Regions from separate parts of the Aeromonas allosaccharophila genome, predicted to be linked through region 2. Evidence: riboswitches for the same ligand, from Rfam matches in the RefSeq annotation. Region 2 holds a riboswitch; the other holds the start of a gene.

Region 1 (6,391 bases), 290 kb from region 2:
CATCCAGATTGAAGTGGATCTGGAAGCCAATCAGGTGCGTGCCAGTGAGCTCAGCTTCGGTTTCGAGATAGACGAGTTCCGCCGCTACTGCCTGCTCAACGGGCTGGATGCCATCGGCCTGACCCTGCAACACGAAGCCGCCATCAGCGCCTTTGAGGCGAAGCAGCCGAGCTGGATTTAACACGCCAGTTGCAAAAAAACGAGTAGAATCAACAGGGAGCTTCGGCTCCCTGTTTTCTGTCCGCTACGCTTCCCACTTTGGGCCACCGGAACTGGCCCGTGCCACAGGAAAGGATGATGAAGAGACCGACGGCAATTCCTCTGCTCTGTGCCCTGCTGCTTGCCCTGCCTGCGGGGGCCAGCCAAACCAGCTTCAACAACAGCCTCGGCCAGATCAGCGTCGGCTGGCAAGATAGCGAAGGCAAACCCCAGCAGCTCACCTACCAGCTCGAACAGGGCAAGTTGCCGCCGCTTATCGCCTATCGCCCGGCCAGAATGCAGGAGGAGGTGTTGCAGGTGTTGCTGCGGGAGGTGCGCCAGAACTACCCCGAGGTGCAGTTCACCCTCGCTCGCCCCTCGCTGGAGCTGCATCTGAAAAGCCGCAATCAGGACAAGGCGCGTGAGGCGATGGCCTTTCTGCAGTCACAACGGAGCAAAGAGGAGCAGGCGTGGCTGACCAAACACTACTTCCAGTACTTCAACACCCCGGACGGGCAGCTGGCGGTGAAACAGGATCATGTGCGCATCGCGCTGGAGAGCCGCAGCGGGCTGGCTCCGCTGGCGGATCAACTCAAGCAGCAGGGCAGCACCGAAACGGAAGCTCGCCAGAAGACCGTGGCCCATATGCTCACCTTTATCCAGAGCATCCCCTACCAGCAGCTCGACAGCCTGAATGGAAGGCAGGGCAAGGGATTTCTCTCGCCCCGTCAGGTATTGGAGCAGAACCGGGGCGACTGCGACAGCAAGGTAACCCTGATGGCCGCCATGCTGGCCCAGCTCTTTCCCGAGCTGAAACAGGCTATGGTGTTCATCCCCGGCCATGCCCTGCTGGCTGTTGACCTGCCAGCCAAGCCGGGGGATGTGACCCTCAACTGGCAGGGGCAGAACTACCTGCTGCTTGAACCCACTGGCCCCGCCACCTTGCCTGTGGGCCAAATAGCATCGACCAGCAAAACGCTGGTCGATAGCAAGCAGTTGAGTGTGCAGCCGGTTCAGGAAAAAGGGTAATCCCCTCCCTCTACCGATGGGGAGAGAGGATTAACCCTGAGGCAGAAACTCTACCGCCAGCAGCAACCCGTCCTCCTCCTCCAGCACCCGGATAATGCGGGCATGGGCTTCAAAGGGAGGCAACAGGTTGTTGTTGGTGGCAAGACTGATCCGGATGGGCTGATTGATGTCGAGCTGGTGTTCAGAGACCGCAATCCCCATGCCGTTGGCACTGAGATCCCGGCAGATCCCCTCCAGCACCAGCTGCTGCTGATAGACGGTGACCGGAGCATTGATGACCATGCGCGCAAAGGCACGCCTTTCCTTGGTATTGGTAAGCACGCGAACATCCTCTGTTGGGTGGGCGTCATCTCATGGGTATTGCACAATTGTGCTGGTCTACCCAAAAGAACGTTAATACAATGCGGTTCGTTTCTCAAACGGGGTGCGGTTTACCGCTGAGATTATACCCGTGTACCTGATCCAGATAATGCTGGCGGAGGAATTTGAGGCATGGCGCTCATTTTTTGCGCCCTCACCCGCTGGCACCTCGTTATTAACAAGTAATAGGGAGTGCCACCCATGAAGACCCTGCTGCTGGTCACCACCGGCCTGCTGTCGGCCAATGTGTTCGCCGCCGACACCCTCACCGTCTATACCTACAGCTCTTTCACTGCCGAGTGGGGTCCGGGGCCCAAGATCAAACAGGCCTTCGAGAAAGCGTGCGACTGCACCCTCAATCTGGTTCCCCTCGAAGATGGGGTCGCCATCCTCAACCGGCTGCGGCTGGAGGGCAACCACAGCAAGGCCGATCTGGTGCTGGGGCTCGACGATGCCCTCATCAATGAAGCCAAGCAGAGCGGCCTGTTCGCCCCCCATCCCGCCAAGCTCGACGGCATCAAGGTGCCGGGTGGCTGGCACGATGACACCTTCGTCCCCTACGACTATGGCTACTTCGCCTTTGTCTATGACAAGGACAAACTCAAGCAGCCACCCAAGAGCCTGAAAGAGCTGGTAGAGCGGTCGGATCTCAAGGTGATCTATCAGGATCCCCGCACCTCCACCCCGGGGCAGGGGCTGATGTTGTGGATGAAGTCCGTTTATGGCGACAAGGCGCCCGCCGCCTGGGCCGAGCTTGCCAAAAAGACGGTCACCGTCACCAAGGGGTGGTCAGAGGCCTATGGCATGTTCCTTGATGGCGAGGCGGACATGGTGCTCTCCTACACCACCTCTCCCGCCTATCACCTGATTGCCGAGAACAAGCCCCAGTATCAGGCAGCGGCGTTTGAGGAGGGCCACTACCGTCAGGTGGAAATGGCCGCCAAGCTGAAAAGCGCCAAACAGGAGAAGCTGGCTGACCAGTTCCTGCAATTTATGGTGAGCCCCGCCTTCCAGAACGAGATCCCGACCGGCAACTGGATGTATCCGGTCATCGACACGCCGCTGCCCAAGGGCTTCGAGCAGATGATCACTGTAGCCAAGCCGCTCGCCTTCAGCGCCGATGAGGTGGCCGCCCATCGCAAAGGATGGATCCGCGAGTGGCTGCAAGCCGTCGCCCAGTGAGCCAGCTCGCGCTGAAGCGACAGGATCGCCCCCTCTGGTGGCTGCCGGGCAGTGCAGCCACCCTGCTGATCCTGCTGTTGTCCCTCGGGCCGCTGGCGGCCCTGCTGTGGCAGGCCGGTTCACTGGCGCCGCGCACTTTGCTGGCAGACCCCTATCTGCGCCATGTGCTGGGCTTCAGCCTCTGGCAGGCGCTGCTCTCCACCCTGCTGAGCCTGGGGCTCGCCATTCCGGTGGCCCGTGCGCTGGCACGGCGCCGCTTCCTTGGCCGAACCCTGCTTATAAAGCTATTCGGTCTCTCGCTGGTACTGCCGGTCATCATCGCCATCTTCGGCATCGTGGCGGTTCATGGCAAACAGGGGTGGCTGCCGCAACTGCTGCGCAGCTTGGGACTGGATCCCGGCAACTATCTCTACGGCCTGTTCGGCATTCTGCTGGCCCATGTCTTCTTCAACATGCCGCTGGCGGCGCGTCTCATCCTGCAGAGCATCGAGAGCATCCCCGAATCGAGCTGGCGCCTCGCCAGCCAGCTCGGCATGCGCTCATCCCATATCTTCCGGCTGCTGGAGTGGCCGCTCATTCGCGGTATATTGCCGGGGCTGGCCAGCCTCATCTTTATGCTCTGCTTCACCAGCTTCACTACCGTGCTGGCGCTGGGCGGCGGCCCCAAATCGACCACCCTCGAGGTGGCAGTCTATCAGGCACTGCGCTTTGACTTCGATCTCGCCACCGCTGGCGGATTGGCGCTGGTGCAGCTGATCCTGACCGCCACCCTGCTGCTCCTGCAGCACAAGCTGCAGAGTACCCCGGCCAGTCGGGTGACTCCCCGTCGTCCCTGTCTGCGCCCGGATCGCCATCAACCGGGCACGGCCGTGGTGGATCTCTTATCGCTCTGTATCGGCCTCGCCATCTTTTTGCCACCGCTGCTGGCCATCGTCGTCGCCGGTCTCCACCCGGGCCTGCTGACGGCGCTCACCTCCAGCAAGCTGTGGCAGGCGAGCGGCCAGTCGCTGCTGATTGCGCTGGCGGCGGGCACCCTTGCAACCCTGCTTGGCAGTGGCCTGTTGCTCACCAGCCGTCACCTCAAGGTGCGCACCCGCCAGCGGCGCGCTGCGGCCCTGTGGGAGGCCAGCGGTTCGATGATCCTGATGATCCCGGCGGTGGTGCTCTCCACCGGACTCTTTATCCTGTTTATGCCCTTTGCAGATGTATTTGCACTCGGCCCATGGCTGGTAGTACTGGTCAACGCCCTGATGGCGCTGCCCTATGTGATGCGCACCCTCTCAGCCCCCATGCAGTTGGTGGTACGCCAGTACGATCGGCTGGCTGACAGTCTGGGGGTACGCGGCCTGCATCGCCTGCGGCTGGTGGAGTGGCCGCTGCTGCGTCGTCCGCTGGCACTGGCGATGGCGCTGTCGATGATCCTCTCGCTGGGGGATCTCGGTGCCATCGCCATGTTTGGCAGTCAGGAGCTCACCACCCTGCCCTGGCTGCTCTACCAACAGCTCGGCAGCTACCGGCTGACCGACGCGGCCGCCACCGCCCTGCTGCTGCTCACACTCTGTTTCTCCCTATTCTGGCTGGTGGAGCGGGGTCTTGGAGGAAAACATGCTGAACATTGATACGCTGGTGACCAGCTACCCCGACTGGCGCGTCAGCTTCAGCGCGACCCTGCCCAAGGGAGAGATCACCGCACTGATTGGCCCGAGCGGCGCGGGCAAATCGACCCTGCTCGGGATGATCGCTGGCTTCGTGCCGGTGGAATCGGGCAGCCTCAGTTTCGATGGCAAAGATCTGCTGCCGCTGGGCCCCGCCGAGCGACCGGTCACCACCCTGTTTCAGGATCACAACCTGTTCCTGCACCTGTCGGTGTTCGACAATATCGCCATCGGCTTGCACCCGGGGCTGCGCCTGAGTGCCGCCCAGCGGGCACAGGTGATCGATGCAGCCGAGCGGGTTGGCCTTGGCGAGATGTTAAACCGCCTGCCGGAGCAACTCTCCGGCGGCCAGCAGCAGCGGGTTGGTCTAGCCCGGGCACTGGTGCGAGGCAAGCCGTTGCTGCTGCTGGATGAACCCTTCTCGGCCCTCGATCCCGCCCTACGCCGAGAGATGCTGGCAGAAGTTGCCCGCCTCGCCTGCGAACAGGGCATTACCGTGCTGATGGTTTCCCATAACCCGGAAGATGCCCAGCTGATTGCCGAGCAGGTACTGTTTATCGATGAGGGGCGCATCGCGCTGCAAGGAAAGCCAGATATCCTGCAACACAGCGCTCATCCCGGACTGCTGCGCTACCTTGGCCGCACGCAGGGATAATGAAGGCAAGGGGATCAGAAAAGGGGAAGCCGCTTGGCTTCCCCTTTTTGCATGCTCTTATCGGCTGGGATCAGAGATTTTCCTCGGCGAACGATGCCAGTCGGCTGCGTACCACGCCGTTGAGGAAGATGTTGGCACTGCCGTCAAAATCCTTGAAACGCTCGACGATGTAGGTAAGACCCGAAGTCACCGGGCTCAGGTAGTTGGAGTCGATCTGGGCCAGGTTACCGGAGCAGACGATCTTGGTGCCCTCGCCGCAGCGGGTGATGATGGTCTTGATCTGGGAGGCGGTCAGGTTCTGGCACTCATCCAGCAGCACGAAGGTGTTCTGGATGCTGCGCCCGCGCATGAAGTTAACCGATTTGAACTGGATGTTGGCCTTCTCCATGATGTAGCTGAGCGAGCCGCTCATATTCTCGTCCTGCTTGTGCAACACCTCCAGAGTGTCGGTCACCGCCGCCAGCCAGGGCATCATCTTCTCCTCTTCGGTGCCAGGCAGGAAGCCGATGCTCTCGGCAATTTCCGGGGTATTCCGGGTGACGATCACCTTCTCGTAAATGCCCTTCTCAATCACCAGCTCCAGCGCCGCTGCCATTGCCAGCAGGGTCTTGCCGCAACCGGCTGGGCCCGTCAGGATCACCAGATCGATGTGCGGATCGAGCAGGGCATCGAGCGCCATCCCCTGATAGACGTTCTTGGGATGGACACCCCACGCCTTGCGGGACATCAGCCGCTCGCGGCCCAGATCCTTGATGCGGATCTTGCTGCCATCGTGGCTGAGCACCCGGGCGGCGAAGAAATTCTCTTCATCCACCAGATACTGGTTTACGTGAACCCCTTCCAGCAGATTGGCATCGATCACATGGATGGTGTCGCGGCCATGGGTCTCGCTCTCGCACTCGCCAACCCGCTCCCAGAAGCTGCCGGGCACCACCTGAAAGCCTTTGGCCAGCAGGCGAATATCGTCGATCAGCTGGTCACTACGGTAATCTTCAACGTGAGCAAGCCCGGCCCCCTTGGCTTTGAGGCGCATGTTGATGTCTTTGGTGACCAGCACCACCTGACGCTTCAACTCGTGCTTTTGCAGATAGAGGGCCGCGTTGATGATGCGGTTGTCGGCCTCCTTGTCGGTAAAGACCTCGGCATCCTGCGGCAGATGGTGATCGCTGAAGATGCAGATATTGCCGCTCGCTTCGCCAGCCAGCGGAACGCCTTGGGTGATCTGATCCGGGGTTGCATCGCGGAACACATCTTCCAGCGCACGGATGGCCACCCGCGCGTCGCGGCTGACATCCTTGTTGCGATCCTTGAT
Region 2 (6,391 bases):
GGGTCGACCATCTTCACCGCCACCGAGTTCTGGGCGGTGATGGCGGAGATGACCGAGCAGCCGTGCACGCCGAGGTCGTGCAAGGTGTGCAAGTCGGCCTGAATACCGGCACCGCCACCGGAGTCTGAACCAGCGATGGTCCAGACCACAGGCAGCGAGTCCGTCATGGGCAACAGATCGGCGGGGCTGACAGCCCCGCTTGCGCTGCTCACGCCTCCTCCCCTGCGGCCTGTTTCAGCGCCGCCGCCTGATGGTAGATCTCGCCGCCAGTCTCCTTGAAGGTCTCAGCCATGCGGGCCATGCCGCTCTCGACCTGAGCCACCACCTGCTCCTGCTGGCCGTCCATACCGACCAGCTTGATCTCCACGGCCTCCAGCTTGGCGGCATTCAGTTCGGCGGTGTAGGCGCGCACATCCTGAGTGATCTTCATGGAGCAGAACTTGGGCCCACACATGGAGCAGAAGTGGGCCACCTTGCCGGACTCCTGCGGCAGGGTCTCGTCGTGGTAGGCACGGGCGGTGTCGGGGTCGAGGGCCAGATTGAACTGATCCTCCCAGCGGAACTCGAAACGCGCCTTGGACATGGCGTTGTCGCGGATCTGGGCGCCCGGGTGACCCTTGGCCAGATCGGCGGCGTGGGCGGCGATCTTGTAGGTAATCAGCCCCTGCTTCACATCCTCCTTGTTGGGCAGCCCCAGATGCTCCTTGGGGGTGACGTAGCAGAGCATGGCGCAGCCATACCAGCCGATGAGCGCGGCGCCGATGCCGGAGGTGAAGTGATCGTAGCCGGGGGCGATGTCGGTGGTGAGCGGGCCCAGCGTATAGAACGGTGCTTCGTGGCAATGCTCCAGCTGCTCGGTCATGTTGCGCTCGATCATGTGCATCGGCACATGGCCCGGCCCTTCGATCATCACCTGCACGTCGTACTCCCACGCGATCTTGGTCAGCTCGCCCAGGGTGCGCAGCTCGGCGAACTGGGCCTCGTCATTGGCGTCATAGACGGAGCCCGGACGCAGACCGTCACCGAGCGACAGGGCCACGTCATAGGCGGCGCAGATCTCGCAGATTTCGCGGAAGTGCTGGTAGAGGAAGTTCTCCTTGTGGTGGGAGAGGCACCACTTGGCCATGATGCTGCCGCCGCGCGAGACTATGCCGGTGAGGCGCTTGGCGGTCATCGGCACGAAGCGCAGCAGGACGCCGGCGTGGATGGTGAAGTAGTCCACCCCCTGCTCGGCCTGCTCCAGCAGGGTGTCGCGGAACAGCTCCCAGGTGAGCTCTTCGGCGATGCCGTTGGTCTTCTCCAGCGCCTGATAGATGGGCACGGTACCGATGGGCACTGGGCTGTTGCGCAGGATCCACTCGCGGGTTTCGTGGATGTAGCGGCCGGTGGAGAGATCCATCACGGTGTCGGCGCCCCAGCGGGTCGACCAGACCAGCTTCTCCACCTCCTCTTCGATGCTGGAGGTGACTGCCGAGTTGCCGATGTTGGCGTTGATCTTCACCAGAAAATTGCGGCCGATGATCATCGGTTCCGCTTCCGGGTGGTTGATGTTGCTGGGGATGATGGCGCGACCGGCGGCCACCTCATCGCGCACAAATTCAGGGGTGATGTTCTGGGGCAAACGGGCACCGAAATCGCGGCCCGGATGCTGGGTGCGCAGCAGTTCGGATCGTACCCGCTCGCGGCCCATGTTCTCGCGGATGGCGATAAATTCCATCTCGGGAGTGACGATACCGGCACGGGCGTAGTGGAGCTGGGTGACCCGGCGACCCGGCTTGGCGCGGCGCGGCTTTGGCAAGTGCTCGAAGCGCAGGTGATCCAGCCCCTCATCGGCCAGACGCTCCTGAGTGAAGGTGGAGCTGAGGCCCGGCAGCTCGTCGGTATCATCCCGCTCCAGCACCCAGTTTTCCCGCAGGCGCGGCAGGCCACGGCGCACGTCGATGGCGACCCCCTCCTCCCCGTAACGGCCCGAGGTGTCGTAGACCGGGATCGGCTCGTTGGGCTCGAACCGGGGGGCCTCTTTGGTACCGCCGACAAAGGTGTCGGCCAGCTGGATCTCCCGCAGCGGGACACGGATATCGGCGCGGGAGCCTTCGATAAAGATGCGGCGGGAGTTGGGGTGAGCCATCCCCTTGAGGTTGTCGATAAAAGTTTGGGCGCTGGATCGCTGCTCGCGGCGGCTGGATTTGGCGGTATCAGAAACATTGGTAGACATAGCAAAACTCACATTAACTGGTTGAAGTTATGGGTGTTTGCTTGTCTGGAGTTCGAGGAGAAGATGAACTTGCGGCGGGGTGTTTATATCAGGAGGGAGTGCACGCGGGATGGATCTCCGCTCTGCTGTTCTGCCGCTTTCCGCTCTCTGCACGTTGTGGGCAAGGCGCCCCACGCGCTGGACAACCGGACGGAACAGACTCCCTCCTGTGCGCCCTGACCCATCAAGGGTGATCCCTTCGATGAGCGGAAGAGGCTTGTTCCTCCTCCGGCGCGGTAACCCGCAAGTTACCCTTGTTCCCTTCGCAGGTTTTAACCTGATCAGGTTCCACGGATCCCGAATTAACGGTCTCAGCTTCGCGTCGTTCGACGGTCAGCACTCCGACAAGATGGCGCCAGTATAAGGGGGAAAATCTAAAGCACAAGCCGTTAACAATCCGGGTCAACGGCCGGTGCTGTGGTCGGACCGGGTTACACCCCGCGCGACCAGGTGCGGATCGCGGCAATCTCCGCGGCGGGGATCTGCAGGGATTCGAGGAATTCCTGATGGGCCTGTGGCTCCATCTTCTCGAACTGGATATGCCAGTTGCGCATCATCTCTTCGGTCATGCCTGCGGCCTGCATGATGGCAACCCAGCGTGCCTTGTCTACCATGGGGATCTCCTCGTGTGTCTGTTGGCGATAGAGGATGATGGCCCGCTGTTGACGCCTTAGCTCGGCGATCTCCTGCTCCAGTCGCATCAGGTGACCATCGAGGCAGGAGTGGCTCTCCTGCCGTGCCGCCAGCAGGGTGCCGATCTCTTCGAGCGGCAGCCCCATGGCGCGAAAGCTGGCGATCTGCCGCCCCCGTTCCAGCTCGGCCTCGCCATAGCGGCGATAGCCGTTCTCCCCGCGCAGGGCGGGAAGCAGCAGACCGAGGCGTTCGTAATAGAGCAGAGTGGTACGGCTCAGGCCCAGTTCTCTGGCCAGCCGGGTAATCGTCAACATAGGGGTTCCTTCATCCAACGGGCAGAGGATAAACCCGCCTATTGTAGACGGGTCAACTACTCCTCCGGATTGACGACAAGGATTTCGCTTAAGCGGCCCTGTTCGTCGCGGCTCAGCACCAGCTCGCTCCCGGTGTGCAGATCGGCAGCCGAGCCGTTAACCCAGCGCACCTGTGGATTGAGTGGCACAGTGCCCAGGGTGGCCAGTGTGAGTTGCCGGTCATCGAAAGATTGCAGGCGATCTTGCGCCCGTTGCCAGGGCTGATTGGTCAACGGGGCTCTGGCGGCCAGCAGCTCAATCCGGGTGGCAACGCCATCGGCCACCAGCAGGGCGAGCTGGTCGCCGGGTTTGAGTGGCTGCGGCCACATCTCCCCCTGCCGCCAGACGGCGGCACTGCCCTGCTCCACCTCGGCCCCCTGAAATTGCAGGCGGATGCCGTCGTTGTGCTCCAGCTCAACCAGCCACAGCTCGTCGGCTCCCGCCTGCACCGCCCAGAGCGGCACACCCAGCATCCATGCACACCACTTTCTCGATTGTTCCATCTTCGTTCGTCCCTGAACAAAAAGCCCATGCTGGACAAGCATGGGCTTCATTCGGGAGCATTTCTAATCGGAACGCAGAGATCGGATCAGTCATCCTCGCGGCAACGGCTCAGGCGCATGCCGTCAAACTTGCACTCCAGCTCCAGCCAGCGCCCTTCGAACGGCACCAGACTGTTGTCCGAGGTGGTGTAGCCCCAGATCCGCCCCCCTTCGACCGGCCCCTCCAGATCCATCTCGTCCTTGTCATCTTCGTCGAGGGCTTCGACCTTGCGCACATAGCGCACGCCGTTCTCCACCACCCCCTTCATCTCGACCCAGGTGCCGCCGAGATCATCCTCGTTGAGCCAATCCTTGAAGCGGGTCTGGTCGTCGATCACGAACGGCATGCCGTTGACCATCAGCTGGCCAAGCTGCCAGGTGGTGCGGCCGGTCAGCTTGAATTCGGTCGCCTGTGCGGTGCCAAGTGGCAACAAGATCAGCAGCAGGAGGGCGCAGAGAGACTTCTTCATCAGGGATCCTCGGGGTTACACTGGCAAACAGGATGCCGTATCCGGTGTGAAAAGAGCGTGAAACGCTCGCCAACCAGGAGAGCAAAGCATGAAGATTTTGGTAGTGGAAGACAATCCTCAGGTGGCGGAAACCATCATGGATTATCTGGAGCTGGCCGGTCACCGTCTCGATTGTGCCTATCACGGTCAGGCGGCGCTGCAACTGCTGGAGGAGCAGCGTTTCGACGTCATCATCATGGATGTGATGATGCCGCGCCTCGATGGCCTCAGCACGGTGGCTCGCCTGCGCGAGCAGGGGATTGCCACTCCCGTGCTGTTTCTCACCGCCCGCGACAGCCTGGAGGACAAGCTGGCAGGCTTCAAGGCGGGAGGGGATGACTATCTGGTCAAGCCGTTCGCCATGGAGGAGCTGGAGGTGCGGCTGCAAGCCCTCAGTCTGCGCGGCCCGCGCGGCGATGTGGGGGCCATCAGCTTTGGCGATCTGACGGTCGATGTCGCCAGCGGCCGTGCCACCCGCGCCGGTGAGCCCCTCAAGCTCGGCAAGATCCCGTTCCGGATCCTCGCCTTGCTGGCTCGCCGTGCCCCCGCCATCGTCAGCCGTCAGGAGGTGCTCGACACCGTCTGGGGGGATGAGGAGCCCGACTCCGATGCCCTGCGCAGCCACATCTACGCCCTGCGCAACGCGCTGGACAAACCCTTCCCCACTCCCATGCTGGAGACCCTGCACGGTCAGGGCTACCGACTGGTGAGCGCATGAGCCTGCCGAGCCTGCGTCGCCGCCTGATCATGGCGCTCGGCGGCGCTGGCGTGGTGCTGCTGATCCTGCTCTCCGGCCTGATGCTGGTGGCCGAGGACAAGATGGAGGAGCTGAGCCTGCGCCACTGGCTGGAGGCGGAAGTGACCCGCTACAGCGATGACTGGCTGCGACTCGGCCCGGCGGCGGCCGCCCCGAGCCCCAGACAGTTCTCCAGCTACTGGACCGAGGCGGGCCGCCTGCCGAAATGGTTGAAGCCCTACCGGACCCCCGGCTTTTTCGAGCATCAGCTGGGCAAGGAGGACAAACACTTTCTGGTGGCCCGTCACCCCTCCGGCGAGGGACTGCTCTATCTGGTGTTCAACGACGACGCCGATGACTACCTCGACCCCTACGAAGACAAGCTGCATCTGGCCACCCGGCTGATCGGGGTAACCCTGCTGCTGGGCTGCCTCGGCTTCGGCATCTGGCTGGTGCGCCATATCACAGGGCCGCTGCAACGGCTGCAACAGAGGGTCGCCCACCTCACCCCGGATCAGGCGGATTTCGAGCCAGACGCCCCCTGGCAGGAGCTGCGGGATATCGAGCTGGCGCTGCTGGCCGGCAAGCAGGAGGTGAGCGCTGTGTTCGCCCGCGAGCAGGAGTTCAGCCGCTTCGCCAGCCACGAGCTGCGCACCCCCAACATGGTGATCCAGGGCTCGGCCGCGCTGCTTGGCAAGGTGACAGATCTGCCCGCACCGGCCGCCCGCGCCACCACCCGCATCCGCGCCGCCGCCGACGAGATGGCACTGCTCACCGAGACCTTCCTGCTGCTGGGCCGCAAGGAGGCAGTGGAGCGACCGCTGCAGCAGGTGACCCCGCTGATCCGTCAGGAACTGGCCCGCCTCGCTCCGCTGTTGCAGCGGGAGGCACTCGATATCCGGCTTAATCTGGACGAGAGCAGCGAAGTAAACGCCCCCCTCTCCCTGCTCGCCATTGCCCTCGGCAACCTGCTGAAAAATGCCCTGAGCTATGCCGAAGGACATATCGACATCGAGCTGTGTGGCCCGGTGCTCACCATCAGCAACCCGACGGCGGCGGCGCCGGATCAGATCCTCGGCTACGGCTGTGGCCTCACCATCATCCAACGCATCTGCGAGAAGCTGGGTTGGCAGATCGATACCCGGCTGGAGGATGGCGTATTCAGCGCCCGGCTGGCGATGAGCACCAGCGACCCCACGAAGGCATAGCCCCCTCATCCCCGGCCCTTCTCCCCGTCTATTCAAAATAGTGGGAGAAGGAAGACAACAGACACCGGCAAGCCCGCTACCCACCAGCCAGATAGCAACAAGGCGCCCGAGGGCGCCCTGTTTTTATCTGACGGATGCGAGCCCGAGGCTCACTCC

Evidence for each region. A riboswitch is a leader RNA that binds a small molecule or an ion and turns the genes downstream of it on or off. The one in region 2 is predicted to bind thiamine pyrophosphate.
Region 1: it holds a riboswitch for thiamine pyrophosphate, as region 2 does, so the genes downstream of both, thiB (thiamine ABC transporter substrate binding subunit) here and thiC (phosphomethylpyrimidine synthase ThiC) in region 2, are expected to answer to the same signal.

The regions. Positions count from the first base shown of each region.
Region 1 covers NZ_CP065745.1:4,208,717-4,215,107, reverse strand. Annotated here, with positions in the region: gene leuD (3-isopropylmalate dehydratase small subunit) at 1-181, shown strand, start outside; gene I6G90_RS19370 (transglutaminase domain-containing protein) at 298-1,227, shown strand; gene I6G90_RS19365 (PilZ domain-containing protein) at 1,258-1,548, opposite strand; TPP riboswitch at 1,638-1,728, shown strand; gene thiB (thiamine ABC transporter substrate binding subunit) at 1,789-2,769, shown strand; gene thiP (thiamine/thiamine pyrophosphate ABC transporter permease) at 2,745-4,388, shown strand; gene thiQ (thiamine ABC transporter ATP-binding protein) at 4,375-5,079, shown strand; gene I6G90_RS19345 (PhoH family protein) at 5,150-6,391, opposite strand, start outside.
Region 2 covers NZ_CP065745.1:3,915,017-3,921,407, reverse strand. Annotated here, with positions in the region: gene thiE (thiamine phosphate synthase) at 1-212, opposite strand, end outside; gene thiC (phosphomethylpyrimidine synthase ThiC) at 209-2,215, opposite strand; TPP riboswitch at 2,496-2,608, opposite strand; gene I6G90_RS17945 (MerR family transcriptional regulator) at 2,686-3,201, opposite strand; gene I6G90_RS17940 (hypothetical protein) at 3,258-3,743, opposite strand; gene I6G90_RS17935 (hypothetical protein) at 3,830-4,252, opposite strand; gene I6G90_RS17930 (response regulator transcription factor) at 4,341-5,009, shown strand; gene I6G90_RS17925 (sensor histidine kinase) at 5,006-6,235, shown strand; gene rimK (30S ribosomal protein S6--L-glutamate ligase) at 6,385-6,391, opposite strand, start outside.